3 regions of the Paenibacillus sp. FSL L8-0340 genome follow, and region 3 is predicted to be linked to each of the others. Evidence: riboswitches for the same ligand, from Rfam matches in the RefSeq annotation. Region 3 holds a riboswitch; each other region holds the start of a gene.
The links. Region 3 has a riboswitch for cyclic di-AMP ahead of NST07_RS00500 (C40 family peptidase). Riboswitches for the same ligand answer to the same signal wherever they lie in the genome.
Positions count from the first base shown of each region.

Region 1: linked by a shared signal. The riboswitch ahead of NST07_RS02675 (hypothetical protein) and the one ahead of NST07_RS00500 (C40 family peptidase) in region 3 are both predicted to bind cyclic di-AMP.
Region 2: linked by a shared signal. The riboswitch ahead of NST07_RS18405 (APC family permease) and the one ahead of NST07_RS00500 (C40 family peptidase) in region 3 are both predicted to bind cyclic di-AMP.

Region 1 is NZ_CP151967.1:576,570-586,599, forward strand. It holds gene NST07_RS02640 (GntR family transcriptional regulator) at 1-136, shown strand, start outside; gene NST07_RS02645 (ABC transporter ATP-binding protein) at 153-1,082, shown strand; gene NST07_RS02650 (ATP-binding cassette domain-containing protein) at 1,086-1,988, shown strand; gene NST07_RS02655 (ABC transporter permease) at 1,981-3,270, shown strand; gene NST07_RS02660 (hypothetical protein) at 3,310-3,504, shown strand; gene NST07_RS02665 (hypothetical protein) at 3,639-3,827, shown strand; gene NST07_RS02670 (hypothetical protein) at 3,949-4,401, opposite strand; gene NST07_RS02675 (hypothetical protein) at 4,430-4,939, opposite strand; cyclic di-AMP (ydaO/yuaA leader) riboswitch at 5,064-5,247, opposite strand; cyclic di-AMP (ydaO/yuaA leader) riboswitch at 5,669-5,857, shown strand; gene NST07_RS02680 (hypothetical protein) at 5,963-6,379, shown strand; gene NST07_RS02685 (glutaredoxin family protein) at 6,477-6,719, opposite strand; gene ytxJ (bacillithiol system redox-active protein YtxJ) at 6,716-7,042, opposite strand; gene NST07_RS02695 (SDR family NAD(P)-dependent oxidoreductase) at 7,227-7,961, shown strand; gene NST07_RS02700 (ThuA domain-containing protein) at 8,001-8,636, shown strand; gene NST07_RS02705 (spore germination protein) at 8,774-10,030, shown strand, end outside.
Region 2 is NZ_CP151967.1:4,112,581-4,122,610, forward strand. It holds gene NST07_RS18370 (hypothetical protein) at 1-11, shown strand, start outside; gene murB (UDP-N-acetylmuramate dehydrogenase) at 95-1,006, opposite strand; gene NST07_RS18380 ((2Fe-2S)-binding protein) at 1,193-2,002, opposite strand; gene NST07_RS18385 (ABC transporter ATP-binding protein) at 2,047-2,853, opposite strand; gene NST07_RS18390 (iron ABC transporter permease) at 2,971-4,005, opposite strand; gene NST07_RS18395 (iron ABC transporter permease) at 4,002-5,063, opposite strand; gene NST07_RS18400 (iron-hydroxamate ABC transporter substrate-binding protein) at 5,289-6,320, opposite strand; gene NST07_RS18405 (APC family permease) at 6,495-8,312, opposite strand; cyclic di-AMP (ydaO/yuaA leader) riboswitch at 8,438-8,597, opposite strand; gene NST07_RS18410 (disulfide oxidoreductase) at 8,825-9,256, opposite strand; gene NST07_RS18415 (thioredoxin domain-containing protein) at 9,256-9,984, opposite strand.
Region 3 is NZ_CP151967.1:98,664-108,693, reverse strand. It holds gene NST07_RS00530 (DNA-3-methyladenine glycosylase) at 1-186, shown strand, start outside; gene NST07_RS00525 (AbrB/MazE/SpoVT family DNA-binding domain-containing protein) at 405-875, shown strand; gene NST07_RS00520 (YwhD family protein) at 992-1,498, opposite strand; gene NST07_RS00515 (M1 family metallopeptidase) at 1,603-3,630, shown strand; gene NST07_RS00510 (hypothetical protein) at 3,642-4,472, shown strand; cyclic di-AMP (ydaO/yuaA leader) riboswitch at 4,693-4,831, shown strand; gene NST07_RS00505 (C40 family peptidase) at 4,889-5,317, shown strand; cyclic di-AMP (ydaO/yuaA leader) riboswitch at 5,703-5,845, shown strand; gene NST07_RS00500 (C40 family peptidase) at 5,893-6,342, shown strand; gene NST07_RS00495 (GNAT family N-acetyltransferase) at 6,604-7,110, shown strand; gene NST07_RS00490 (cytochrome c) at 7,217-7,573, shown strand; gene NST07_RS00485 (4a-hydroxytetrahydrobiopterin dehydratase) at 7,676-7,963, opposite strand; gene NST07_RS00480 (hypothetical protein) at 8,199-8,492, opposite strand; gene motA (flagellar motor stator protein MotA) at 8,696-9,496, shown strand; gene motB (flagellar motor protein MotB) at 9,480-10,030, shown strand, end outside.

The DNA of each region.
Region 1 (10,030 bases), 480 kb from region 3:
AGAATACAAACGGGATGCCGTCCGTAAAGCTCTGGAAAGTGCGGTGGATGTTGGCCTGTCGGTCCAATGCAGTGAAGAGGAACTGACGGGAATATTTGTGGAGATTGTAAAAGACAAATACAACAAACAGGAATGAAGGGTGGGTTCATCTCATGGTACAGCAGGCTATAGAGCTGCGGAATGTAAGCAAGAAGCGGCGCAGCAGGACGATAGGGCCACTTAATCTGAATCTCCCGCAAGGCTATATTACCGCACTGGTGGGCCAGAACGGCTCCGGCAAAAGCACGTTACTTCATATGCTGCTGCAGCTGACCTTTCCGGAGGAAGGCGAGATCCTCTGGTTTGAACAGCAGCACAAGGCAGGTCTGCCGCTTGAACTGCGCCAGAGCATTGCTTATGTGCCGGAAACCTCGCTAACGGAGGAGAATTACTGGACCTCAGATGAGGCTGCCGAATTCCGCCGGCATTGGTACCCTTCCTGGGATCATGACTATTTTCAGGAGCTGCAGGATAAATTTGAAGTGCCGAGGGGAGCCAAGCTGGGCAAGATGTCCAAGGGTGAACGCCGTAAATTCGAGATTGCCGCTGCGCTGGCTTCCCGGCCCCGGCTGCTGCTGCTGGATGAGCCCTCCTCGGGTCTCGACCCCTTCGCCTGGAAGAGTATGATTGAGTCGATCCGCAAGTATATGGATGAGAGCGATGCGACCGTTGTTATCTCCACCCATATCGTCGAGGAGGTTCGGCGGCTGGCTGATTTTATTGTGCTGATGCATCGGGGACAGCTGCTTGGAATGGCGGAGAAGGACAGCCTGTTTGGTTCATGGAGCGAGGTGTGGGTGGGCGTGCAGGATGAGGAAGAGCTTAGGGAGCTGGCGGCTGAATTGCCGGGGGCTCAGCAGTTAGCACTGGAGACACCGGGAGTCGCTTCATTTATAACCCAGCAATTTAATCAGAATGAGAAACGCATTCAGGACTTGGGCGTAAAGGTTATCAAGAGCCGCAGTCTGGAGCTGGATGAGATTTTAAGCTTATGGACACAAGGACATCGTCCGATCCTGATCGACCAGAAGAGAGGGGACTAACGAATGGAAGCTTTGAAGCTTGAACAGGTAGTAAAGCAGTACGGAGACAAAACCGCAGTAAACAAAATCAGTCTAAAAGTAGAGCAAGGTGAGATTTACGGTCTGCTCGGAGCCAATGGCGCCGGCAAAACAACAACAATGCGCATGGTGCTTGGCCTGATCTATCCCGACGAGGGCAAGATTCTTTACAACGGCAAGTCCTATAGCAATGAACTGCAGCATCTGATGGGCTATCTGCCGGAAGAACGCGGACTGTACCCGAAGGTGAAGGTGAGCGACCAGATTATTTATCTGGGCCGCCTGCGCGGCATGGCAGCAGCCGATGCGGACAAGAGCCTGCGTTATTGGCTGGACCGCTTTGAAGTCCCGGAGTATTACAATAAGAAGATTGAAGAGCTCTCCAAGGGAAATCAGCAGAAAATGGGCTTTATCGCCGCGGTTGTTCATAAACCGCAAATTCTGATTCTCGATGAAGCCTTCAGCGGGCTTGATCCCGTCAATGTGGAACTGCTGAAGGATACCGTCCGCGAAATGCGGGATCAGGGCACCAGTATCCTGTTCTCTACACACCGGATGGAGCATGTTGAGGAATTATGCCGTAACATTACTATTCTTGACCGTTCCAATACAGTGGTCCAGGGAGATATCCGCGAGATTAAGAAAGGCTACCCGCGCGAGGAGGTTATACTCCGCACAACGGGCGAAGTGGCTGGCCTGGAAAGTATCGCCGGTGTAACTGCCGTCCAGCGGCAGGAACGGGGATATGTTCTTTCGATCCGCGAGATCGGTGCGGCCCAGCGCATTTTACAGCATGCTGTTGCACAGGGTGAGGTAGAGCATTTTGAGATCAAGGAACCGACGCTAAACCAAATCTTTATTAGAGCGGTAGGTGAATCCAATGAATAAGATGGGGACGATTATCGGTTTTACATTCAAGAATAAAGTAAGAACCAAGGCATTTCTGATTACTACGCTGATTCTGGTGGTTCTGCTGAGCATCGGGATGAATATTCCGTATATGGTGAAGCTGTTCCAGGGAGACGACGGGTCCGCAAAGAACCAAGTGCAGATCGGAGTCGTGGCAGAGGATGGCAACCGAGTAGCTGAGCTCCTCCAGGCTTATAGTCCGCCAGAGGGCGTGGCACCGGTAACGATCAGTCCATATGCTACTGCTGACGATGCAGCGCTCAAGAAAGGTCTGGATGAGGAAAACATTGAGGGCTATATCACATTGGGTGCACAGAGCGGTGAAGGCATTCCCGCGGTTACCTACTATAGCAAGAACGGTGAGATTGATTCGGATGTGCAGAGCTATCTGCAGAATGCACTGCAGCAAGCCAATACTCAGCTGATCGTAGGTGATAAGCTGACTGCGGAACAGGTAGCTGCGATGTACACCCCGGTATCCATCGGTACCCAGCAGATCAGCTCAGAAGGTGCCGGAAATGAAGGTGCGGCAAAGGAATCACCGCCAATTATCAACTACGTGATTGTATATGCCCTGCTTATGCTGTTCTTTATGTCGATTATGATGACAGGCAATATGATCTCCGCCGAAATCACTTCGGAGAAAAGCTCACGTATCATGGAGATCCTGATTACGAGCGCTGCACCGCTGACGCAAATGTTCGGCAAGGTAATCGGCATCTTCCTGGTCGGCATCCTGCAAATTGCGGTTATCTCCGCAAGCGTAGCTGCGAACCTTATGCTTCCGCATAATGCCAGTATCCTGACCGATTTTGATCTTGACCTGGGGCAGCTGGATATCAGCATTCTTTTATACGGACTGATATTCTATATTCTGGGATACTTCCTGTACGCCATGATGTACGCAGCTGTAGGTTCCATTGTCAGCCGTACCGAGGACCTGGGTCAGGCGATCATGCCGATTCTTATGCTGGGCTTCGTCAATTTATATCTTCCAATGTTCAGCATCTCTGTCCCGGATACCCTGCTGGTTAAAGTAGCAAGCTTTGTTCCGTTCACTTCTCCGCTCAGCATGCTGCTGCGCATTGGTGTTGGCGAGGTAGCGACCTGGGAGATTCTGGTCTCGCTTCTCATCTTACTGGCAACCACCTTACTGTTCGGCTGGCTTGCCGCCAAGATCTACCGCACGGGAGTGCTGATGTACGGCAAACGCCCAAGCATCAAGGAGATCAGAAAAGCAATGAAGGCCTACAAAATTTAATTGGAATCATCAATATATACCTTTTGAGGAGTGGCAAGGATGAATAAAAAGCATGAACAAACATTCGGGTTGCTGTTTGCAGTTTCTTCGTTAATCGTACTGGTCGCCAGGTTAATGCCGTCCAATGGATCGAATCTGCTTGATTTCATTCAAGGGCTTTTGACAGGAATGGGCATTGCCGGTATGATTGCGTCATTAATCATTTTTGGCAGACATTCTAAACGCGCACACTAAGAAGTGATCATAGGTTTTACTGAGGAAGCCGCGGTTCGGAAACCGCGGCTTTTTTGCGGCTCCCGGGGGAGTTCAGAGCCAAACTGGATCAGTGAAGGCTTATGGTGTATGTTATTGAATAAGGAGTGGTAATCTTGAAAAAAAACAATCAAATCCCCGCGATACTCGCAGCTTCAATTCTGCTGATTCTGCTCAGCAGCATGCTTAAGCCGGAGGGCTCTACCCTGCTGGGTGTGCTGCAGACGTTAATGCTCGGAGTGGGCTTGCTGGGCTGCTGTACAGCGGCCTGGAGATTCGCCAAAGGCGGCAAGGGCAAGAGCTGAGTATAAATAGAAAAGGCCGCGGCATTATGCTGCGGCTTTTTCATGCGCTTCGACAAGTTGCCCATTACATCAGCGGAGATAAGAGAGGGGCCCACAGTGCTTCTTTAATCTATGTGAGCAGCTATACAACAAATAAATTTGCTTCAGGCCGCAATGTTTCTAACCGGCACATTTGCTCGCGCACATGTCTCAGCCGGGTTTTCAGCACCGGCACGCTTTGCTCAAGAATGGTGCTGATTGCAGGCAGGGGCAGCAGCATGCCGTACCATAACACCTGGACAATCTGATCCTCCCAGGCTAATCCATTGGAAACAAAGAGGCTGCACTCCTCCGCAGCCCGGGAGCACTGCTGAATGCACTCCCGGTAGGCAACCAGCGAGAAAGGCTGCGGTATGAAATCATCATGAAGGTACCGGGTGTAAAGCTCAGTGAAGGTCTTCATCGCAGTCTTTTCCGCAACGGCACCCTCTCCCAGCAGCAGACTGGTGAGTGCATAAATATTTCCGGTGTTCTTTTGGACATATTCGGCAAACTCGCTGGCAGCTGTCCATTCCGGGGATAATGGGTCTGGCATGTCTTCACGTTCCTTTCTGAATAAGAAATTATAAGATGGAGAAATAAGCGATGGATCTGTCCATTAGCTCGGCTATGTCCGGTTCCTGCCAGCTGCCTTTATGCAGCAGGGAACTTGAAGGTTTATAGTACATCCGTCTGAAGGGGGGCGTACCGCCGGCCCCGGCTGTACGGGAATAGGGGACCATTTGCAGATGTGACGTGACGACCTTGCCTTGCAGCTTGGCTTTTAAATCCAGCAGGGCCGTTTGCACGATTTCTTGCTGATCTGGCTCCCACTGCGCACCTAGCTGCTGTACAATTTCTATGGCTTCTTCCAGCCTGTGATTGCGTATACTTCTCAGGAAGCTGCTCCATTTAATGACGTCAAAATGATCGCCTTCCGCAGACAGTATCCCCGCTCCCCAGCTGCACCCAGCCTTGCACGTAAGCTTCAGCACACCATACCGGCATTTGCCGGACGACTCCGTGGCCTGATGGAATGGCCAGGGGGCATCGAATACAAACACTTCTATACGTAACAGCCTGCGCTGGTTCATTTCGTTTTCCCTCCTACCCATTTATAAGCTGCAGCCTCAGCACAAAAAACCGCAGCAGAGGAGGACCTCTGCTGCGGTTTTGGTACAGGCTTAAATACACCTGGCGCAAAAACGTGGCGGATCAAGGTTCTCTCTAGTCGCTTACGGGGTTAGCTGTCGGATTCGGACGGTGAGAGTCGCCCTACCTAATGAGACCACAGTCTCCTTCGGATTCACCCCAAGAAAGATTCTTATCTTCCAGGTAAGGCCCCTGCGGGCCTGATGGTTCCCCCGTTTCCCGCATTGCGGGAATTCAGCGTTTATATCGCATTTCGTGCATTGGATTCAAACCGAATCATACTCTTTTCGCATGAGCTTTGTAAAAAGGAAAAAACATTCTTCTGAGCCGAATTTCAGGGAATTCTGGCAAAGGAAACGGTAGGATGTGCTAAAAGGGTGTTTATCAACGGTTTTCGGCTTTTTATCTCGTTCATACGACTGCTTTTGATTTAGGGTGATCAGAGCATAAAAGGCAATTTGCTCAACATCGGGTGAATATAATCACAATGCTGAATGCTTTTTCGCAAATCGCTGATAAGCCGAGTAAATAAGAGGAATGATGAGATTGAGGCTTAAGTAAGCGCTACCTGATCTGGTTTGGGTTTACTAAATACATTATTTTGGCAGGTTTGGCGGTTTACAAGGTCGTGATCGCCAGAGTATGATTACTTCTGTTTACTACACAATCGAATACGCAGTCCGCTTAATTTCCGTTATGGAAAGCGGGGGAACCAACAATCGGCAGCCGATGTGAGAGTCGGAGCCGGTTATGGGGTGAATCCTGTGAAAGTGCGAGAGAATGCTCGCATGGATACAGGTAGGGCGACTCTCACTGCCCGAATCCGACAGCTAACCTCGTAAGCGTATTAGAGAGGATGAGCACAATGTGACCGTTAATTGGACCACAGAGGGAATTCCTTTGTGGTTTTTTGCTGTGTTCGTATGGCAAATGAATGGAAGTCCTAAGCCGGAGGAGAGGAAGATATGGCGAATTCGGAAGAATATGTACTCATTAACGCTCCGACTAAAGCGGGGGAGCATTTTATCAAAATCTTAAAGTTTAGAGGCTATAAGATCGCAGGAATCGCCAACAATGCGGCGGAGAAGCGGCGTCTGGAGGAGCTGGGAATCGAGGTCAATCTCGTGGTGGATACACATCATCAGAATACATGGTTCCGCCCCTCTTTTCCGGTAGGCAGAGTATTTCTGTTCGAGAGCAGTGTGACCTTATGCTGCCGGTATATCCAGATGTGCCGGACCTGGACGACAAAGCCAATATACGTAATTACGACTTCGATGAATCCCAGACTGGTCTATAAAGGGCTTGGAGCGGATTCCGTCATCTATTCCCACAGCGGAAATGTCTCTTTTCTGGCGGATGTCTCAACGAATCCAGGATAAGGCCAAATAAAAGGGCAAATAAAAGGCATCCCCTGGACAGAGGTCCAAGGGGATGCCTTTTTCAAAATATAAGTATTCATATGCTTCATGCTATAAATTATTCAGCGGTTGCTCCAATAAGCTCCTTAAGCTCGGAAACATTGAAGCCCTTGACTGCGCGGCCTTCGTACACGGTAACAGGCACACCCATGAAGCCCAGCTTCTCGACTTCTTCCTGATACACTGTACTTGTCATAACATCACGCACCTCGAAGCTAACGTCTTGCTCGGTCAGCCACTGCTTCACTTGATTGCAGTCGCTGCACCCTGTGGTGGAATAGACAATTACCGGCTGGCTCATTGGCTCACAGCTGCCTTGATGGCGTCCCGGGTGATTTTCCAATGGGAGGTGTTCCAGCGGACTTCGCCGTCTTCCAGGAGGAAGATCTGCGGAGATTCATGTTTGATCCCGAAATCTTCGGCAATCTGATTGGACAACGGACGGTCTTCAATCACATGGACAATGGCAGCTGGAGTCTCGGAGCCTTGCGCATAGGCTGTGAATTCCTCGTTGGCCTTGGCGCTGATCGGGCAGGTAGTGCTATGCTTGAAAAGCAGTTTTTTACCTGGTTGCGCAACATATTGCTGCAGTTCTTCCAGAGTATGAAGTTGTTGGATAGACATCGGTATCTCACCTTCCTATAAGTACTTGTAACTACGATTGTAACATAGTTCAAAATTAAATCAAAAAGGAAGTTAGAGCACCCCTTTCAGCGGAATTACAGTCCCATGAAGGACGTTGAAAAAACGTGACTGCCATGCTAATGTGAGAGAGATGCCGCGTGTATCCTGAAGAATCGTAAAGGGTGTGTCCATAATCATGAAAAGGGTTGCTTTTGTTACCGGTGCTGACCGTGGTTTAGGTTTTTTTCTGGCAAGCTGGCTTCTAGAGAACAAATATTCCGTATTTGCCGGTCAGTATATGAAGGAGTCGGAATCGCTGGACGCACTGAAAAAGCAGTACCCGGACCGATTAACTCTGATCCCGCTGGATATCGGCGACCGTGAGAGTGTCAAGCAAGCGGCACGTAGTATTTCGGGCAGTACCGCTCATGTTGATATGATTATCAATAATGCCGGTATTATTCATAGAGCCGATGATGCCACGATGCTTGTTGATATGGACGATGAAGCCATGGCTCACATTTATAATGTAAACACGCTTGGTTCTTTGAGGGTCAGTAATGAACTGATGGGCCTGTTGATGCAGAGTAAGCAGAAATTGATTGTTAATATCTCCTCAGAAGCCGGAAGCATTGGCCGGAACAAACGGATTAATATGTACGGATACTGTATGTCCAAAGCAGCGCTTAATATGCAGTCCTCCCTGCTGCACAACCATTTGAAGGTGATGGGCGGGCAGGTTATGGTCTTTCACCCCGGCTGGCTGCAATCCTATATGAATGGTGAGAAGGCTCTGGAGGCACCTATTCCTCCTGAAGAGTCGGCGCGTAAGATTATGAATATCGTGCAGGGGCACAAGAAGTATATGGGTGAGGAGCCGGCTTATCTCGACCTGGACGGAAATGCCTGGCCCTGGTAACTATACACTAAGAGAAGCAGGAAGAGAGGCGGGAAGAACATGTCTGAATGGAAAGCACTAGCACTTGGCAGCTACAGTGAGGTGAAATACCATCCTTTTACCGGTGTGGATCACGAGATTAAGCGCATTCTGTCACCTGATCTGCAGGTGGAGGCTTCCGAAGATTACAGTCTCCTGAGCAAAGACAACCTTGAGGGCTTGAAGCTGGTTATCGCCTATACCGAATTTTCCGAACAGAAAATAGCCCCGGAGCAAAGTGCCGCTTTGCTGTCTTATGTAGCGGGGGGCGGAGGTCTGCTCGTTGTACATAACGGAATCTCCCTGCAGCGGAATCAGGAGCTGGGCGCTATGCTAGGCGCGCATTTCACCCACCATCCGGAATACACCTCCCTGCATATGAAAATACCGGCACACGGGCATCCCATTATGCAGGGGATTAGCGAGTTCGTCATTGAGGACGAGCCGTACTACTTTGAAATGCATCCTTATTTTGAGACGACTGTGCTGGCAGAGTACCTTCATGAAGGGGCCATGCGTCAGGCAGCCTGGTGCCATGCGTTCGGACTTGGCCGTGTAGTTTATCTGATGCCGGGGCATCATCTGCCTTCCTTCTCGGTAGAGCCGTTCCGCCAAATGATCCGCCAAGGCGGAATGTGGGCAGCGGGTCTGCTGTAACTCCTACCTTTGAATCGTTTTCGCACATCATAACAGCTGCACGTTCCCCAAGAGGAGCATGCAGCTGTTTTTTTTGATGTATGAATGTTCCAGCTTCGGTCAAAATAGGGTTACGAATAAAAAGGGGGGCGCATGGAATGTGGAAGATGCTATGGGATCTTGTGCCCGGCTGGAAGGTGCTGTTTCAAGGTTTTGTCATCTTCATCGTTCCGGTTGTCTTAACCCGCCTAATGATCTGGCTCCGAATGAAAGAGGGCAAGGCGAGCACCCGGGGAATGCGGGCTGAAGGCAAAAAAGGCGGGGGGGTTCCAAGTTCCGAAGATACTGGGGAGGCGGATCAGACCAGCATCGCTGTGCAGAATAAAAAATCCGCCGCACCCGCACCCCCTGCTCAAAACAACGCTTTACAGGCCACTCCTTCCCTGACCTATACCGGAGAGTTCCAACATGATGTTCAGTCCTTCAGGGAGATAAGTACCGATATGTCCGACGTTAATGTCAGAGAGCTGCGCATCGGAAGTCTGGAAATCAAGGCAGCGCTGTTTTTTGTGGATGGACTTACGGACAAAGAAGGCATGGATCAGAACATCCTGATGCCCTTGATGAACACGGTGAGGCCTTTTGAAGGCATGAATGCAGCCCCGCGAGCAGAGATATTGAAAGGGATTATCGTGCACCAGGTAGTACAGGTCTCGGAAATTGAATTTACCGACCAGTTGAGACTCTCGCTGCAAAAGGTATTGTTCGGCTCTGCGGTATTGTTAATTGACGGAATGTCGGAGGTTTTTATACTAGGTACCCCGAAAGGCAACACAAGAAGCGTGGAGGAGCCGATATCGGAGGCGCTTCTGCGCGGTCCGCGGCTGGGCTTCAATGAAACGCTCAGTGATAACACAGCGATGCTGCGCAGACACGGGCAGAGCACGGAGCTGGCCATGATTTCTTTTACGGTGGGAGAGCGAATTGAGAAGGAACTGGTGCTGACCTATTTGAAAGGCGTCGCCAACGATGAGCTGATTAAGGAAATCACCCGGAGAATCAAGACGATCAATATAGATGATGTGCAGGAATCGGGATATTTGGAACAACTCATGGAAGACAACTACCTCAGCCCCTTTCAGCAGATCCAGAACACAGAACGGCCGGACCGGGTCATGGCGGCGCTGCTGGAGGGAAGGGCGGCCATTCTTCTGGATGGCACACCGTTTGCGCTGATAATGCCGACTACCTTCGGAATGCTGCTGCAGTCACCGGAGGATTATTATGACCGCTGGTTTTCGGGTTCACTATTGCGGCTCCTGCGTTTTTTCAGCGCATCAGTTGCGCTGTTTGCTCCGGCGCTCTACATCTCTTTTCTCTCGTTTCATCCCGGACTGATTCCTACCAAACTGGCG
Region 2 (10,030 bases), 3.4 Mb from region 3:
CCACAAGCTAATCGGAATACTGAGAGTCCACTGCACATAACTTAATGCAAAAAAATAGGCCGCGGTAATTGCTACCGCGGCCAACAAAATGAAGTTATTCTTCTCCGATAATTTCTACTTCAGTCTCCAGCTCGACTCCGAATTTATCCTTCACTGCAGCCCGCACATGCTGAATAAGTCCGATATAATCGCTCGCAGTGGCATTATCTGCGTTGACAATAAATCCGGCATGTTTACGCGATACTTCAGCACCGCCAATCCGGGTCCCTTGAAGCCCGCTTTCCTGGATCAGCTGTCCGGCATAACGGCCCGGCGGCCGCTTAAAGACACTTCCGCATGACGGATATTCCAATGGCTGCTTGGATTCACGCAAATAGGTCAGTTCATCCATGGAAGCTTTAATTAAAGCAGAATCCCCCGGAATCAGCGCGAATCTGGCTTCCAGCACGATATATTCACCGCTCGCAAAGACACTTTGTCTGTATCCCCACTGAAACTCATCCCCTTGCAGGGTGACCAGCTGCCCTGCCTTATTGATGGCAAGCGCACTTTGCAGCACATCCTTAACTTCGCCTCCATACGCGCCAGCATTCATATAGAGAGCACCGCCAACTGTTCCGGGGATGCCGCAGGCAAACTCAAGACCTGCCAGTTCCTGCTCCAGGGCATACCTGGATACATCAATGATCTTGGCACCGCACTGGGCGTACAGAAGATCTCCATGAATTCCCATACCGCTTAAGCCTGAGGTCTGCAGGACGATCCCGCGGATTCCACCGTCACGGATAATTACATTTGAACCATTTCCCAGTACTGTAAGAGGAATATCATTCTTCCGGGCATATGTAACAATATTTTGAATTTCCTCATAAGTGGCAGGTTCAGCCAGTATATCTGCACAGCCGCCCATTTGGGTGAATACATAATCCTTAAGCACTTCATGGCTTTTTACCGTACCGGCTGGAGCCAGTTGCTGCAGATCCTCTTGAATTTTGCTGATATTCATCCTTCATGCTCCTTTTACGCTATGAAAATAATAAATCTTACCTTCTATAATGTTTATGTTGATTCAGCTTTACTTTGAACTATGGCAACCACAACTTTAACAACGAACAGGCTCCCTTGTCAATGACGGGAGCCTGCTGTGGTATGCCTGCTATTTTAAGTATGAAACAATTCTTACAGTTATATCCTAAACCTGTGACGACGCAGCTTGAATACGGTATTCGGCTCTACGTGCGGCTCGTTCCTCTTCTTTAAGACGGGGGCAGGTATAGCAGACACTTCCACCTTCGGTTCGATAATACAGACAGCAGCGGTTACGCATGTGTACCCTCTGCTCTGGATCGGCAAGGGATTCAATCTTACGTACCTCTACATCAAATGGATTTCTGGGAAGCTGGAACACATCCGCAGCCAGGCCTTTCCTCAGATAACTGTAGTCGTCCTTCACGTGAATCAGAAATTCCTTATTGCTGTTGCCTGCTGCAAGCATTTCAATGTAGTAGTTGAACTTAGACGGGAGCTGACCCCAGATCTCCCCCAGTCTCAAACCGCTGGCGGCAGACATTGTACGCAGCAGCGGGCTTGCTGTGTTCCTGTAGAACTCTGTAAACACTTTATTACGCCAAGTAACCCGACCCTGTTCGTCAGCAGGCGCTGGCTCTATCACCCAGGAATTCAAAGAGAAGGCAATACGGCAATACCCGCTCGCCGGAATGAGATGAATGCGCAAATTAGATAAGTTGATCGCCGGCACATTGGAATATAACGAGACCGAATATTGTACTGCCAGCGCCACGCTAGAGAACCAGCCGCCGAAGTATGCAGCCACAGCCTTATCGTCCAGTGCCTTCATCAGCGGTCTGTAGCAGTCCATAAATGCTCTCATACCCTCTACATTGATCAAATCCTGCGCTGTAAATGAATATCTCGCCTCCTCTGGGGGAGATGGATAAAGATCAAATTTGCTGCCTATGTCCTTTATCTGTGCCTCATTCATTCGGTTTCCTCCTTAATTCCCCTAGCTAATCCTTCAATTGTCAATTACATGCCGACAGCTTTATAAGCAGCAAGCTCGTAAGGAAGGCATAAAGGTACACCTGTACGCGGATCGGGAACGATATCACATTCGATTCCGAATACTTTGCGAAGCACATCTGGTGTCATAACCTCCATCGGGTTCCCTTCGCTGATTACGGTGCCCGACTTGATCGCTACCATATGCTGCGCGTAACGGGAGGCATGGTTCAAATCATGCACCACCATAATGATTGTGCGGCCCTCTTCCTGGTTCAGCTTCTGCAGCAGCTGTAGTACTTCCAGCTGGTGAGCCATGTCAAGGAACGTCGTCGGCTCGTCAAGGAACAGGATATCTGTCTGTTGCGCCAAGGCCATGGCAATCCAGGCACGCTGGCGCTGTCCGCCGGAGAGGCGGTCGATTGGACGATCATGGAACTCTTCCATCCCGGTAACGGAAATCGCATTGGCGATAATCGCACGGTCTTCAGGGGTCATAGTGCCGAAGCCTTTCTGATGCGGGTAACGCCCGTATCCAACCAGTTCGGATACAGTCAGTCCGTCCGGAGCCGTCGGGTTTTGCGGCAGAATGGCCAGTTGACGAGCCACTTCTTTAGTAGATAGGGTATGAATCGATTTACCGTCGAGCATAACATTGCCGCTCTTAGGCTTCATAATCCGTGCCATCGTCTTAAGAATCGTGGATTTCCCGGAGCCGTTCGCTCCTACCAGCGCTGTGATCTTTCCTGTTGGGAGAGACAGGTTCAAACCTTTAACAATCGTAGCCTCCGCATAACCAATACTCAGCTGTTCTGTATTCAAACGTTCCGACATGATCTTCACTCCTTGAAAGTTTTATGGAGCATGAGCTCCTTTTGGATTAGCAATGTAATAAAACTGACTTCGTAAGCATCCGCTTAGTTTTATGGAGCATTTTGCTCCTTTAGATAATCAGGCCTTTGATTTGGCCAGTAAATATAGGAAGTAGGGAGCGCCGATCAGCGCAACTACAATACCTGTCGGTATTTCAGCCGGCTGCAGAATCCAGCGGCCGATAGTATCCGCGGTAAGCAGCAACAACGCGCCGATTAAGGCACAGGCAGGCAGCAGCACCTGATGCTTCGGTCCAACGAGCCTGCGGGCGAGATGGGGCGCAATCAGCCCCACAAAGCCTATGCCGCCGCTTACGGCGACACAGGAGCCAGACAGCGCAACTGCGGCGGCCAGCAGCAGAATGCGTTCCTTCTCCACCGGCATGCCCAGCCCGGCCGAGGTTTGGTCCCCGAGGTTAAGTACATTCAGCACCCGGGCTTTGTAGAACGCAAATGGCAGCAAAATGGCTATCCATGGTGTCAGCGCAAGCACAAATCTCCAGTCGCCGCCCCAGATTTTACCGGCCATCCAGATCGCCACAAACTGATAATTCTGCGGATCCAGCCTTAACGACAGGATCAATTGGAAAGCATAGATGCCCGCACCTACAGCGATCCCGATAAGTATCATTCTTGTCGGCGAGAGGCCATCCTCGCGCCGGAAAGACAGGAGATAAATAAGTGCAGCCGTAAGACTTGCTCCGGCCAGCGCCAGCAGCGGAAGAACAAAGATTGGAGCTGCCGAGGTTGCCGGAACAAATGAGATAAAGATAATCACCGCAAACCCGGCACCGGCATTAATCCCCAGTGTGGAAGGCTCTGCCAGCGCATTGCGCGACAAGCTTTGCAGAATGCAGCCGGAAACCGCAAACCCTGTGCCGACAAGCAGCGAGATCACTATGCGCGGCAGCCGGAAATCAAAGAGAATCAGCTTTTGCTGCTGCGATCCCTCTCCAAGGACTGTGTGTAAGACATCCAGCGGTGATAATCGCATCAACCCGGTGTTCATACTGACAACAAAGATGACCACGATAAGAACCGCAAGTGAGGTTAATATGGCTGCTTCCCGGATACGGCGTTGTTTCCCGGTGGGTGAGTGCAGAGCTCTGCTCATGACAGCTCCCCCTTCCGTCTACTAGCCAAGTAAATAAAGAACGGCACGCCGATCACTGCGATTAAAGCACCTAGCGGTGTTTCATAAGGCGCGTTAATCATTCTGGCTGCAATATCAGCAAATACAATCAGTAGACTGCCGAGTACTGCAGAGCAGGGAATAATCCAGCGGTAATCGACACCAACCAGATAACGTGTAATATGGGGGATGATCAGCCCCACAAAAGCAATCGGTCCAACCGTCGAAACCGCGGAACCGGCGAGAATCACTACAATAATAATCCCGGCTGTTTGCACTAGCCCGGTCCGCTGTCCAAGTCCCGCCGCTACATCGCGTCCGAGACTAAGGAGAGTAATGGATCGGGAGATCAGCAGAGATCCTATCAGAGCTGCCGCAATCCAGGGAAACAAAATACGAAGCTGTGTCCAATTCGTCCCGCCGATCCCGCCTGCCATCCAGAAGGCAATATCCTGGGACAAATGAAACAGAATCGCGATTCCCTGGCTTACCGCCAGCAGCATAGCACTTACGGCGGCTCCGGCAAGAGTCAGACGCAGCGGGGTTAAACCGCTATGGGAGAGTGAGCCAATCCCGAACACAAGAATGGCTGCCGCTGCAGCGCCGATGAAGCAGTACAGCATAATGTAGAGAAAGGAAGCAGATGGCGCAAAAGCAAAAGCTAACGCCAATCCTGCACTAGCACCGGCATTCAGACCCAGTAAGCCGGAATCTGCCAGCGGATTGCGGGTCATGCCCTGCATGATTGCTCCTGCGACGGCGAAACAAGCACCAACCAGCGCTCCCGCCAAAGCACGGGGAATCCGCAGTTCCCGAATAATCTGATGCTGCTGCAGCTCCGGATTAAACCGGAAGACTGCCTCCCATACCGTCGCCAGTCTAATATCCGCGGCACCTACAGAAACGGAAAGTGCCAGACCAAAGACGACAGCGGCAAGGCCCAAAATCAAAATAACTACCGCAGCAACCGGCCTTGTCTTCAGCGGTTGATCTCTTGACGAATTTGTATTGTCAGCTATAGAACGTGTGGATGACACCATAAGTTTTCCCCTTAATAGGATGAGTTCAATGTTTTAATGAGAACAAATATCATTCTCATTATCGCAAATATCTGAATTATGTACAAGCTTTCACAGCTCGCACTTTCACTGTGAACGATTAAGTCAATGTCCTAAAAAAAGGTGCAGGCCATTGTATCTCAAGATACAAGAACCTGCACATCCCTCCACCGCTGAAGAGTTCTCTCTACACACAGTTAAGGCTGATTATTTCACGAGAAAACTCAAGACATCATCAATGGTTTTGGAGTTGGCAATGGCTCCGCTGTACAACCAGCTGCTGTCCGCGCTAAGTTCATGAACTTTTCCAGCCTTAACCGCAGGGATACCCTTCCAGATTGCACCGTTAAGAATGTCAGAGGCTTCGGTCTTGTCACTGTTCACCAGGAAGATATGATCTGCGGTCAGTTCAGCCAATTTCTCCAGCGTGATCGGATTCCAGGTCGCTCTGGATGCCGCAGGGATATCAGTAACCAGGTTGGGTTGCTTCAAACCCAGATCCCCGTACAATACAGCACCACTGCTGCGTGTTTCATCTACTATAAAGAAGTTCTTCGACACCAGCCACAGAATGGCGACCGAATCATCACCAATGGAGCTGCTGATTTTGGCTTTTGCATCTGCTGCTTTTAGATCGTAGTCTGCAATGGCTTGTTCAGCCTCAGTGCTCTTGTTCAGGAGCTCACCGATTTTGAGCAGCGATTTGCGCCAGTCTTTGCTAATCTTGTCACCAAGGACATAAGTAGGTGCGATTTTGTTCAACTGGTCATACAGACCGTTCTGCACACTCGACTCAGACTGCACAATGTGGAAATCCGGTGCAAAGCTGGTCACAGCCTCCAGCGGAAGATCATAGCTGATGGTTGGCACATCTTTAAGCTCAGCAATCAGATATTCCTGGGTTCCGTTTGTCACGGACCACTGCGCTACCGGGGTAACGCCCAGTGTTACCAGGTAGTCTTCCATGTAAGAAGCAAGGACGCGCTGCGGATTCGCTGGTACTGTGACTTTATGTCCCATGGCGTCTGTCACCGTTTTCTCTGTGGCCGGTGCCGTTGTTTCCGTTGGCGCTGCCGTTGATTCAGCCGTAGCCGTAGGTGCGGCGGTAGCTTCCGTTCCGGAATTTGCAGCTTTCTCATTATTGCCATTGCCGCAAGCGGACAAGAACAAAGTCATAGCCATACATCCGATCAATGCGAGCTTCATGCTGCCTGATCTCTTATTGTTCATCGAAAACATTAAATACCCCTCCTGTATGCACATGCATTAATGGTCAAAGGTGTCCGAGACCTTCGCCTTACTTTTTAAATGATATTGATTCTCATTATCCCTGTCAACAAAATTATTCGTTCTATAAAAAAAGGTTGCCTCCGCAAGCTACGGAAACAACCTCTGCTAACCATATTTAACTGCCTATTTGTGCAAATGATAGGGTACTGTTGATACAACTATATCTTTTTGATTCATTAGATAAGAGCGAATGAACAAGCTGGTCTGATTATGCAGGATCGCCTGCCACCAATGTTTGGTAATGAACTGTGGAATCAATACGGTAATATGATCTGTAGAAGCGGTCTTCCACTCTACGGTATCGATAAATTTCACCAGTGGGCGGATAATGCTGCGGTAACGGGAACGAAGTACAATCAGGCGTACACCCGGGTTCCATTCCTCCCATTTTTGCTCCATCTTGTGAATTTCCTCTTCATCAAAACCAACGTAGACTGCCACCACATTATCTGTTAATGACTTCGCATAACTGATCGAATGCAGCACAGCGCGTGTCACACCCGCAACCGGAACAACAACGGTACTTCCTTTAATCAGCGGTTTATCCGTAGCAGGACAAATGCGAAGCTGATCGGCTATATTCATATAATGACTATGAATGCGGTGGAATACGAACATGACAACCGGCAGGAAGATGAAGGCCATCCACACGCTGGAAAACTTAGTGATGATAAAGATAAGCGTAATCGTCAGGGTGGTCAGCATACCGATTGTATTGACTACAAATTTATTCTGCCAGCCTTTCGGCTTCGTTTTGAACCAGTGCACCATCATGCCAAGCTGCGACAGCGTAAAAGGGATAAATACGCCGACTGCATACAGCGGAATCAGCCCTTCTGTATTTCCGTGGAAAGCAGCTACAAGCACAGCCGACAATACTCCGAGAAAGATAATACCATTAGAGAAGCCCAGGCGGTCTCCCCGGACCATGAAGGCATGAGGCAAATATTTATCTTTGGCAAACATGAACGCGAGCAGCGGAAACGCCGAGTAAGCTGTATTCGCCGCCAGGAACAAGATGACGGCCGTTATCCCTTGGATGAAAAAGTACAAACCGCCCCGGCCAAACGTAGATTCGGCAATTTGCGACACGACGGTGGATTTCTCATTAGGAGTAATCCCATACCAGTATGCCAGCAGCGTAATGCCGGTGAACATCAAACCGAGGATGCCTCCCATCAGCATCAAGGTTTTGGCGGCGTTTTTTTCCGCTGGAGCTTTGAAGTTCGGAATGGCATTCGATACCGCCTCTACCCCGGTGAGTGCCGAACAACCGGAACTGAAGGCTTTGAGCAATAGGAACAGACTGACGTTGGAAACGGCGGAACCGATCTCCGGGATTTCGGCATGAGCCCCGCCTGTAATATATTTGTACACCCCGGCAATGATGAGTACAAAGATAGAGACCACGAACAGATACACCGGAATGGCAATAAATGAAGCGGACTCCGTCACCCCGCGGAGATTGATAATCGTCAAGATCAGAATGACGGAGACTGCAATAAGGACAGTATGATTATGAAGACTCGGAAAGGCCGATGTGATCGCATCCGTTCCCGCCGAAGCACTAACTGCAACTGTAAGAATGTAATCTACTAATAAAGAGCCGCCAGCCAATAGGCCGGTAGGAACGCCGAGATTGCTTTTTGCCACGATATACGCTCCGCCGCCTTGCGGATAGGCAAAGATAGTCTGGCGATAGGAAAAAATAAGGATGGCCAGCAGGCCCAATACGGCTAATGCAATCGGCAATGAATACCAGATGGCGGTGAAGCCCGCGGCCACCAGTACAATGAGAATTTGCTCCGTTCCGTAGGCCACAGACGAGAGTGCATCGGAAGACAGAACAGCCAGTGCTTTCACCTTGGATAACTTTTCATGATCGAGTTCGTTCGACTTCATCGGACGCCCGATCAATAGTCGTTTTACCTTGCTTACCATTGTAGTAACAGTTCCTCTCTTTGTTGAGTTGAAACGGTAATACCGCGCGCCGTTTTCATTGGCAGGTTTCATAAATGCAGGCACAAAAATAAGCATACGGAAATGATCCGCATGCTTACGCATGCTCATTATCCCACCCTTGCTTACGAGGTTAGCTGGCGGATTCGGGCTGTGGTAGCCCTACGGTTCCGGTCAAATTGACCTGCCTCCGATTCACCCCATTGACGTTGCCGCCAAATTTGGTTCCCCCGTTTTTCCTTGCGGAAAATTCAGCGCATATTCAACTTCTCACAAGGACTAATGATAGTCTACAATAGCTTTTCAGTAAAGCGGTGAAAAAAATGAAAAAAGAATGAAAAAACATCCAAAAAGCTCAAATCCAAGACCCGGGATAAGTGGATCTTTCATTCTCTTTCATTATCCCAGCGTTCCGTGATTTTTGAGTGTTTTGGATGTTAATTGTGACAAAAATTTAGGGAATATTTATGCTCTAAATTCTGCTTAGCCTTTTCTTATTCAGCTGGCTCTTCTTGGCGCCCGGTCCAGAGCAAAATTGCGATTAGAGCAAAAGCAATCAACGCAAGCAGAGGTACTGTAATGAACCCTAAAAAGTTCAAATAATCCTCATTGCAGGGTACACCAATTGTGCATGGCAAGATTTTACTGAGTGCAGGAATTTTCTGCTCTGCGTAATGGTACAGGGAGATACTCCCGCCTATCAGACATAAAGGCAGCACATAAGGAATGATGCGTTTATCTCCCCGGTATGTGGCAATTCCGAGCAGAATCAGCTGAGGATACATAAAGATACGCTGGAACCAGCACAGCCTGCAGGGTTCATAATGCAGCACTTCACTAAGATACAAGCTTCCTGCTACAGCAATTACCGAAACAAACCAGGCCAGATATAGGCAGTGGCGTCTGCAGAAGGTAGAGAATTTCATCATTTGGCATCCGCCGAATCAAGGGCGATTTGCACCTGTGAGTCGATAGCTTCGATATCAAAGGCCTTGTCTACTTTCACTCCATTAACAAATACAGTAGGAGTAGAGGTCACTTTGCTGTCATCGGCTAACTTCATATCTCTCTGTAGTTCACTTTCATAGGTGCGTTCCTCAATGTCTTTACGCAAGAGGTCAAAATCTATCGGCAGGTTCTCCTTCTGCGCCAGGCTTACCAGGAAATCAGCGGTCGCCCACTCTTCGCTCTCCTCGCCCTGATTAGCATAGATTGCGTCAGAATAGGTCCAGAAAGCTTCACTGTTCTGATGATAGACAGACAAAGCTGCTAATGAAGCTGTTTCGGAATCCGGTCCGATAAAGGCCATATTTACGAAGTAAAAGGCCGCTTTGCCCGGAGTTACGTATTTTTCAACAAGCTGAGGTTTGATGGTACCGGTAAAGTCTGAACACGCCGGACATTTATAATCCCCGAATTCAACAATTTTGACTGGAGCATCCTCTTTTCCAAGTCTGTGCATCTCGCTGTAATTAAAGTCAGAGTTCGCTTTTGGAATCAGCATGATAAGAGCGACAAAGATAATGATAACTGCTGCTACAGTGCTGAAGATCAGTATTTTGGTTTTTTGCTTCTGCTTTTCCTGTTCTGCCCTGCGTTTCTCCTGCTTGCTCTGTTGGGGAGCCGCGGCACTGTTTCGTTTGTTTTTGCTCAAAGAGAGTTCCTTTCCGTCCACTCAGGACCCGGGTAATGAAAGTCAT
Region 3 (10,030 bases):
GACGTACCGGGCGGGCCGCTCTGGCTGGAGCAAGGCGCAAGCCCCGAAACTCTTGATATTGTACAGGCTCCCCGCATCAATATTCCTTATGCTGAAGAATATGCGGAGCTGCCCTGGCGTTTCTATCTCAGGAACAATCCTTACGTTTCGGTAAATGCTAAGCAGGCCAGCTCTTTCAGAGTTTAAAGACTTCCCTGCCTGTTTCGGTATCCCGGAATTGGGTAAAAAATAATGAACCCTAATCAGCCTCTGCCAGCGGACCTCCGCCGGCAGAGGCTTTTCATCTCTTTAATCTCCAAATTCCTATAAATGTATGCGCTTCCCCCGTTCTCTTAACTTACAATTACTGTTATAATCATAGATATCCACACCAAAAATATAAAGATGCAAATGAGGGACATGAGATGAAAGATACAGGCATGATCCGGAGTTTAGACAGTCTTGGTAGAATTGTGGTTCCTGTAGAAATCCGCATGACACGTAATATTGACATTGGGGATCCTATCGAGTTTTTCATTCTGAATGAAGAGATTATTGTGCTCAGAAAGTACACCTCTACAGAATGCACTTTTTGCAGAAGCCTTGACCATGTAACTTACTTTAAAGATCAGTTTATTTGCAACAGCTGCCTCAAAGAGCTGGGGGATCCCGGGCTTGTTTCCGATGCGGCAGAGCAACCGGTAAGTCCTGTTGAAGACAACACTGCATTACTGCGTGGCGGCCGGAGAACAAAAACAGAGGAAATGAGCCAGCGTCTCGAGAAGGCCATCGCGGACCATCCGTATGCCAACCAGAAGGAGCTTGCCGAGGTTCTTGGCATCAGCCAGGCCAGAGTCAGCCAGCTAAAGCGCAAGATCAATGCAGCAGGCAAATAAAAGAACACAAACATCTTGATTCATCCCTCATGAGCATTCAAAAGGCTTGGCCTTTCCCGTTTCGGGAGGGCCAAGCCTTTTTAGCTTGAATCAAAGTATGTTGCGGGGGACATCTCCTATTCCGACAGCGCCGCTTTCAGCTCTTCCGGAGAGGCATTCCACCAAGCTTCATTATGAGAAATCAGCAATGATTTAAGCGCCGCTCTTTCCACCGTACCGAGCCCCTCCAGAATGATCTTCCGCTTCAGAGCAGCATCCAGCTTGTTCACATGATCGGCAAGAATTTTCCAGCCGCGCCGTGCCTCTGTATCAATCCACATCTCGCAAGCGGTAATGCCCCCGTAGAACTGGCCCTCCGCCGTACGGTCTACAGCTACCCAGACAACCCAAACCTGTCTGCCCGCCGGCACATCCTCGCGGTTCATGGAGAACTTAATCCCCTTCTCTACCTTGCTCTTGGCATGCATGGCACCGATATCGATAACTGCTTCACCGCCGTCAATAATAACGGGCGATACATTGTTCAAATCAATGGAGCCTGCGCCGAAGCCTTTATGTTTGCTCTTGGCATTCACAATATTTAAGGCAATCTGTTTCTTGCCCTCCGGTTGTATGTTATCCACAAGTGCACATCCTTCCCTTTCACTAATAATTTAATTTTAGCTAATAATGCGGCGAATGCAAACATATACATCCCGTAGATGCTTGTCACGGGAGGAATCACAGTATGAAGCCACTGTCATTAAGGTACGTTATCGTCTTTGCGGCCCTGTCCGCCCTCACTCTGCTGGGAGGGGGAATAGGGGTCCTTTCAGGGTATGGTGCAGAGCACAGCCCTGCCGTTCTGACTGCTGCTGTTCAAAAAGAGGCCAAGTCCCCCGCTGCCCTGCCTAAGCCCAAAGCCGTGCAGCCCGTTCTTCCCCAGAGCACTCCCCTTCCGGTCTCAGAAGCGTTAAGCCAGCGGGTAGTGGAGTATCATATCGACGTGCAGCTGCTGCCGGACACCACCTCTCTAAGAGCCTCAGAGACGGTGACCTGGACTCACCCGGGCCTAAAACCGGTACAAGAACTCTACTTTCATCTTTATCCAAACGCATTTGCTTCTGAAGATACTACGTTTATGAAAGAATCTGGAGGCGAACTCCGGGGTGATGCCATGCCAGCGAACGGATTTGGCAGCATAACCCTGACCGATCTCCGGACTACGGATGGAGTCTCGCTCATGCAGCGGCTGCAATACGTGCAGCCTGATGATGGCAATGGCAATGACAAGACACTCGTAAAGGTGCATCTCCCGCAGCCGGTTAACGGTGGGGAAAGTGTTACGCTTAGGGTCCAGTTTGAAGTTAAGCTGCCCAAAATATTCGCCCGCATGGGTTCCGCCGGCAATTTCGTGATGGCCGGGCAATGGTTTCCCAAACTGAGCGTCTATGAACCTGCCGGTACCCGGGGTGTACATGAGGAAGGCTGGAATCTGCACCAATATCACGGAACATCCGAATTTTACAGCGATTTCGGTATCTACAATGTAACCATCTCCGTCCCCCCCAATTATATCGTTGGCGCAAGCGGGTTCCCGGTCAAGAGCGCCAAGCTGAAGCAGGATCAGAAGGTGTATCAATTTTATGCGGATGATGTCCATGACTTCGCCTGGGCCGCTTCCCCGGACTTTGTGGTAGCCGAAGAGGCCTTCTCTACAGACTATGTACCGGGCGTGAGAATCAAGCTTTATCTGGACCCGCTACATAAACATCTGCAGGAGCGTTATTTCCAGGCAGCGAAGGCCGCTCTGACCAATTTCAGCAAATGGTACGGACCTTATCCTTACTCTACATTATCCATCGTCGTACCTCCCAAAGAGGGCAACGGCGCCGGCGGGATGGAATATCCCACACTGGTTACTGCTTTTGGCGCGGCCGAGGCTTCTCCAGGCACCTCTCTGGAGCGCACGGTCATTCATGAGATCGGCCATCAATATTTCTACGGGATGTTAGCCAGCAATGAATTCGAGGAGGCCTGGCTGGACGAAAGCTTCACTTCCTACGCTGAAGACAGGCTAATGGAGCAGGAGTATGGGGTATCATCCAATCATGTCCTGCAGGCCAGCCTGGTGACATCCTCCCAGCCGCTTAACCTGGAAACCTGGAAATACACTCCTGCCGATGCCTATGCCCGAAATGTGTACATCCGCGGCAAGCTGGTGCTGAAGGATATCGAACAGCAGGTCGGAACCAAGACGATGGATGCCATAATGGCGGCCTATACCCGTAAGTTCCGCTTCCGGCATCCTTCTACCGCCGACTTTCAGAAAATCGTGGAGAAGGTAACCAAAAAATCCTGGCAAGCCTACTTCGACCAATATGTATACAGCGGCGGTTCTCCGGATTTTTCAATTGATCACATTAAAATCTCTGACCCAAAAAAAGAGGGCGGCGATGATAATGCCCGTTACGAAAGCTCAGTAGCGGTCAGCAATAAAGGAAATCAGTATGGTGACGTCCCCATAAAGTTCACCTTCCTGGATGGCTATACTGTCCAGCAGTTTTGGAATGGGACAGAGAAGGAAACCACCTTTCAGCTAGCCTACAAAGCGCCTCTTTTGTCTGCAGAGATTGATCCGGAGCACTCCATTCTGCTGGAGAGTAAGCATCTCAACAATTTTAGACTGGCGGAGCTGGAGCGAAAGACGCTCTCCCGCTGGACGCTTAGCGCAACGAAGCTGCTTGAAACCCTGCTCGGAACTCTTGTCTGGTGAGGTGAAGGATTGTGAAAAGATCGATAGTTCGCGGCTGGTACAGCATGAAAGAGCAATTTTATATTCTGATTCTGCTTTTTATCTATCGGCTGCTTTGGGGCTATTTCCTGTACAGATTCGTCAGGTCAGCCCTCATCCCGGTGCTGCTCCGTTATCCCGATACACACGCCGGCGGCAGCGGAATAGGCAGATTGCTGTATTATATCGAAGGACAGACTGCACTTAGCACAGACCCCGGGGTGCTGCGCTGGCTCTGGCTGCTGCTGGCCCTCTCAGCGCTACGGCTGCTATGCTCCCCCTTTATCCGCGCAGGGCTGCTGCATGAGCTGCACCAGGAGCGCAAAGGGGAGCGGGGAATGTTCTTTTTTCCCGGAATGAAGCTTTACGGACTCCCCGTACTGCTGTTCAGTCTAGCGGAATGGCTTCTGGCCGCAACACCGCTGTATTGGCTTCTCCCCAAAATGTATGGGCTTCTCCTCAGCGGTATTCTCGATTATACTCTGCTGCTGAGACTGGTTCCTTATGTTCTGGCCTGGCTCCTGTACTTCTACCTGATCCGCATTCTGCTGCTGTACATGCAGTTTGGCTTCACCGGAGGAACAGGCATGTTTTCTTCCTTGCTGGTTGGCCTGAGGGTAATCCTCCCTTCCACCTGTATATCTGCACTGTTCGGCGCCGGCGGCCTGCTTCTGCTGCTGCTCTCTGGAGTGACCGCACTTTTCTGTCCAGGCCTGCCCGCACTGCTGTTCCGGCAATTTTCACCGCTTCCCTCAACGCTGTTCAAAATGTGGAGCCTAGCGGGGCAGTATCACCTTTGGTGCAGTAAAACATTTCCACAATAATTACGCCAGTCCCTTGGCATAATAGAAGAGTCACTGCCCCAGATAAAGGGCGGGACTCTTCTTTTGGTTACAACGTGATTTAGGGTATTTGCAAAACTGTAAATCCTCTGGTACAATGATGCCTGTACCAGTAGTAACAACTTTGTAATCTTTTGAAACTAATTTGAAGCAAATGAATGTACCTTTAAGCATTTAACCTTGTCGACACGTCACTGTTTCGGTGCATAAAACGCCAAATTCCCGGCACCGGGAAGTGGGGGAACCATATTTTGGGTGAATTGATCTCGCTTTAGAGGGGTCATAGGGGAACCTTCTACCGAATCCTTAAGCTAACCTCGCAGGCCTTGGAAGGAGTACATCTTTTGAAAAGTCATAATTTTAAGAAGAAATGCACCGCAGCAGCATTAGGGCTGGTGATGGTGTTCACGCTTGGAGCAGGGAGCGCTTTCGCCGACTCCAGAATGGATACGGTTATTACAAAAACACTCGGAACGACATATAAAACCGGGGGCACAAGCACTGCCGGCTTTGATTGTTCTGGATTCACCAAATATGTATTTAAGAACGTTGGCCTTACCTTGCCCCGCACTTCCAAAGCACAATTCAGCGTTGGAACCGCCGTATCACGGAGTAACCTCCGTTCAGGCGATCTGGTATTCTTCAATACCCTTGGCAATGGAGTCTCCCATGTCGGTATTTATGTCGGCAACGGAAAATTCGCCCAATCCTCTTCATCCCGTGGTGTAACTATCAGTTCAATGAGTCAATCCTATTGGGCCAACCGCTACGTTGGAGCCAAACGAGTAATGAGCACAACAGCTTACAAAGCTATCGCTTACGATTGACATCCCTCAGGAATTCCATCCTCCAATAAATAATTGTAACTTATAGAAATCCGGAAACTGATTATTGCCGTAATCATTTCCGGGTTTTTCCTTTTTGTCTTCCTTATTCTACCTTTTACACGTATTTGAGGCCTGTGAAACACCTTTTTACTAAAAATCCCAACAAATCTAAGTTAAAGCTTACTCAGCGTGTAAATATAAGACCTTTTTAGCAAAATCAACTCTTAAAAAGCGTAAATATTATGCATTAATATGTTTTAAGTGATTGCCAACTGGCGAAGTCTTTGTTACAATTATCGCAGTGAGTTTTTAGTAACATTTTTGTAATTATTCAATCGGGTTTTACAAAGGTTTTGTCATGTATTGGTTAACAAGCTAATCCTAATCAACAGTCATGCCGAGTTCCCTAACCATTAGGGAAACGGGGGAACCGATTTTGGGTGAATTGACCTCCTATTCACAGAGGGGTCATAGGGGACCTTCAACCGAACCCTTAAGCTAACCTCGTAGGCATTTGGAAGGGGTATTCACTTTTGAAGAAGAAGTTAGCAGCAGCAGTACTAAGCTTTTCCATTATGCTTACCATCGGAGCAGGAAGCGCTTTCGCGGATTCCAAAATGGATAAAGTCATCGACAAGACCATCGGAAGTAAATACGTATCCGGCGGTGTATCGACCAACGGCTTTGATTGCTCCGGATTTACAATGTACGTTTTTGATAAGATCGGTATCAATCTGCCACACCAATCCGGTTCCCAATACCAAATGGGTACCGCCATTTCCCGGGACGATCTGAGAGCGGGAGATCTTGTATTTTATAATACCAGCGGTAAAGGTGTATCCCATGTCGGCATTTATGTCGGTGAGGGCAAATTCGCACATGCTTCATCCTCCCGTGGTGTAACCATCAGCACGATGAGTGACAGCTACTACGTCAACCGTTACGTTGGCGCCAAACGGATCATGAGTACAGATGCTTACCAATCCGTTACTTCTGATTCCCAAGACAATGATGACGTGCAATAAGTTGTCGTAAAACGGGCACTCTTCCATGATTTTTGCCGAAATCTGGAGGGGGCCTGTTTTTTTTGTCTATAAAATTACTTACCCCTCTCAATATCCGCAAAACATAAATCTACCCAAATTTCCTCCATTTCATAAAATATTTTTTACCACTTTGTCAAGTTTCCGCCTTTCAGGAAATTTCTGAGTCGAATCAGGCCAGTTATGGATATAATTAGGTATAGCTAGTGCTGTTGCTCCCTATGAAAGGAGGCCGGTGGCCTTATGATTAGCTCCCCCGTTACATTCCATGTGGTTCCCATGGAGATCAGCCATGCTGAAGACATCGCCGCATGGAATTACAAAGCGCCTTATAATATTTACGAATGGATGCCTTGGTCCCAAATGGAGGCGCTTGGCATTGAATTTGGCGATCCAGAGCTCCGCAGGGACCAGTATGTTTCCGTGGTCAACGAGCAAGGCATCCTTTGCGGCTTTGCGCAGTTGTTTCCGATGGAGGGTGTCGTCAGGCTGGGTATTGGAATGCGCCCCGAGCTTTGCGGACACGGTCTTGGCCACATTTTCATGGAAGCCATCGTTCAGGCCGCGCTAAAGCGGTATCCCGGGCGGGAGATTGATTTGGAAGTATTGACCTGGAACCAGCGGGCGATCCGAACATACCAAAAATGCGGCTTCACGATCACGGATACTTATGAACGCCTTACTCCAACCGGAAATAAGCCATTTTATTGCATGGTCTATGATAAACAACATAACGTTCCATTAAATTGAAAATTTTAGTGTTGAAATCGTCCACTTTTTTGACACAAATGCTATGATAACGCTTCACCATCCTATATAATGTAGGAAGCAGCTTACATGGAGGGGACGGATGAAGATGCAGAAATGGATCATGGGCGGTTTGTTTTTCGCAGCCTGTGCCTTTGCGGTAGTGCTCTTGTTCACATTGCCCGGCAAAGCAGAGGTAGCCGAAGAAAATAACCCGACGATGCCGCAAGTCACACTGGATGCCACCAGCGCCGAAGCGATTGTACAGGCAAGCTGCATTACCTGCCACGGTGATCAGCTACAGGGCGGTCTAGGCCCTAGTCTGCAGCAGGAAGGCGGCCAGCATAACGCAGAAGAAATCTACACCATTGTTACGAAGGGACGCGGCCAAATGCCGTCTTTCAAGGATAAGCTTGCTCCCGAAGAGATTGCGAATGTTGCCATGTGGCTTGCAGAGAAGAAATAAACCTGACCTTAAAAATACAGAATGCCCGTACAAAGGATATTCAGACATCCTTGCACGGGCATTTTTATATCTATTCCTATGATAGGTCGGTTTCTCCTGCGCCTAACGCGTTTTGTCGAAAGCTTCGTTAAATTCATGCGCCTGGCGGAACTCTAGCGCGGCAAGCCCGCTCTCTTCTTTTGCGGACAAGCGCAGAATTACCGTTTTGTAATCAATTGTAATATGCGGATGATGATCGAAGGCTTCCGAGATCGCAGCCACCTCATCCACAAAGGCGATACCCTTCATATATTCATTAAACATATATTTACGCACCATCATATTCGGCTCCAGCTTCCAGCCCTCCAGCTTACTTACCTGCTCACGCAGCTCTTCCTCCGTAAAATGCAATTTGTTTCCTCCCTTACTAAGTTAGCCGTAAAGTCCGTACAGCCCAGCTCCCCATATCCCTTAAACAAAACATCCCTCAGCTTCGGTAAAGTCCAAGGGATGCGCCAGGATGAAGGCTTTTTTTCGGTTTAATGTATTCTAAGATCCCGGCAAATAGTACTCGGCATCTTCAATTTTACCACGGGCCGCAGACAGGGGGCAAACCGTCCTCCTGTTACTCTGCTGTTCTGCTGCTCTAAATGAGTACAACCGAAGCCAAATCCTCTTCACCCAGCAAAATATTGATACGGTGCGTCTCCTTGTCATAGATAACCACACCACTGCCTACCTGAATAACAGGCTCGTTGCCCAGCGCGTAGAATAGATCCTCTGCGAGCGCTTCCCATACCTCCAGCTTGGATTCCTGCGGCAGTTCCTGCCACTCATCCGGCTCCATCTCAAAAAACACATACCCGTCAGAAATACGTCCGACTGCTTCCGTCAAATCACTAAGAATCTCGCTGTAATCTCTGCCATGTTTCACACCCACGTGTATCACTCCGTTTTCTTCACAGATGAATAATAACTTACCTTATCATTATAGCCGAAAAAATGACTTCACAAAAAACGGAATACTGACGATAAATAAGAATATACGTGATTTGGTTACGTGCAGGGTGTCCCGCCGCTGTTCAAGGATGAAATATGCGGTCTGAACGGATCACTTCTTAATTCTCATGGACGAGGTGCATAATGGAAATTTCAACATTACTAGGCTTAGTATTTGGTCTCATCGCAGTTGTCTGGGGAATGATGCTCAAACATGCCCCGCTTACCAGCTTGGAAAATCCGGCAGCTTATGTCATTATCTTTCTTGGTACGACTGCCTCAATCTTTGTGGCCTTTCCCATGTCGGAGGTCAAGAATGTACCCAAGCTGTTCAAGATCCTCTTTATTAAGAAAAAGATGGTCAGCAAAGCTGAACTGATTACAATGTTCATGGAATGGGCTTCCATTACACGGCGCGAAGGTCTGTTGGCGCTGGAGTCCAAGGTCGATGAGATCGAAGATAACTTCCTCCGTAACGGTATGCGGATGATTATCGACGGCAACGACCAGGAATTTGTCCGCGATGTGTTAATGGAAGATATTCATGCTACAGAAGACCGGCATAAAGCGGGAGCCCTGATCTTCTCACAAGCGGGGATGTACGCTCCTACCCTAGGGGTATTGGGTGCCGTTATCGGGCTGATTGCCGCTCTGGCGGATATGAGTGATATGGACGTTCTGGCGCACGCAATTGCCGGAGCCTTTATTGCTACATTGCTCGGTATTTTCACCGGTTATGTAATGTGGCATCCGATGTCCAACAAGCTCAAAAGAATTTCCAAGCGTGAAATTGAAATCCGGCTGATGATGGTAGAGGGTCTGCTGTCTATTCAATCCGGAGTATCCACAATCGCTATCAATCAGAAGCTTTCCGTCTTCCTAACACCTTCTGAACGTGTCAAGCTAATCGAAAAGGGAGGCGGCTCAAGTGAGCAAAAAGACTAGGCATGAAGAACACGAAGAGCATGCCGATGAATCCTGGCTATTACCCTATTCCGACCTGATGACGCTCCTAGTGGCGCTGTTCCTCGTTATGTATGCCATGAGTGCTACAGACGCCAAGAAATTTGAAGACATGGCTGATGCCTTTAGCTCTGCGCTCAGTGGTGGTGGCGGTGTTCTGGAGTATCGTTCCGATGCCCCGACAAATACCCAGCTTGATCAGGGTAAGCAAGATAAAATGAACAGTGTTATTGATAAGAATACCGGCGAATCCGACATGGCCAAGCTGCGGGCGAAAGAGCAAGAGGATCTGGAGAAACTAAAAAAGCAGTTTGATCAGTATATTGAAAAGAACGGGCTGACCGATTTGCTCAGCACCAAGTTGAATCAATCGCAATTGATGATTACCATCAGCGACAACGCCCTCTTTGCTTCAGGACAGGCAGACGTAAAGGATGATTCCCGCCAGCTTGCCAAATCAATCTCGAACATGCTGCAGCAATTCCCTGATTATGACGTCCTTGTACAAGGGCATAC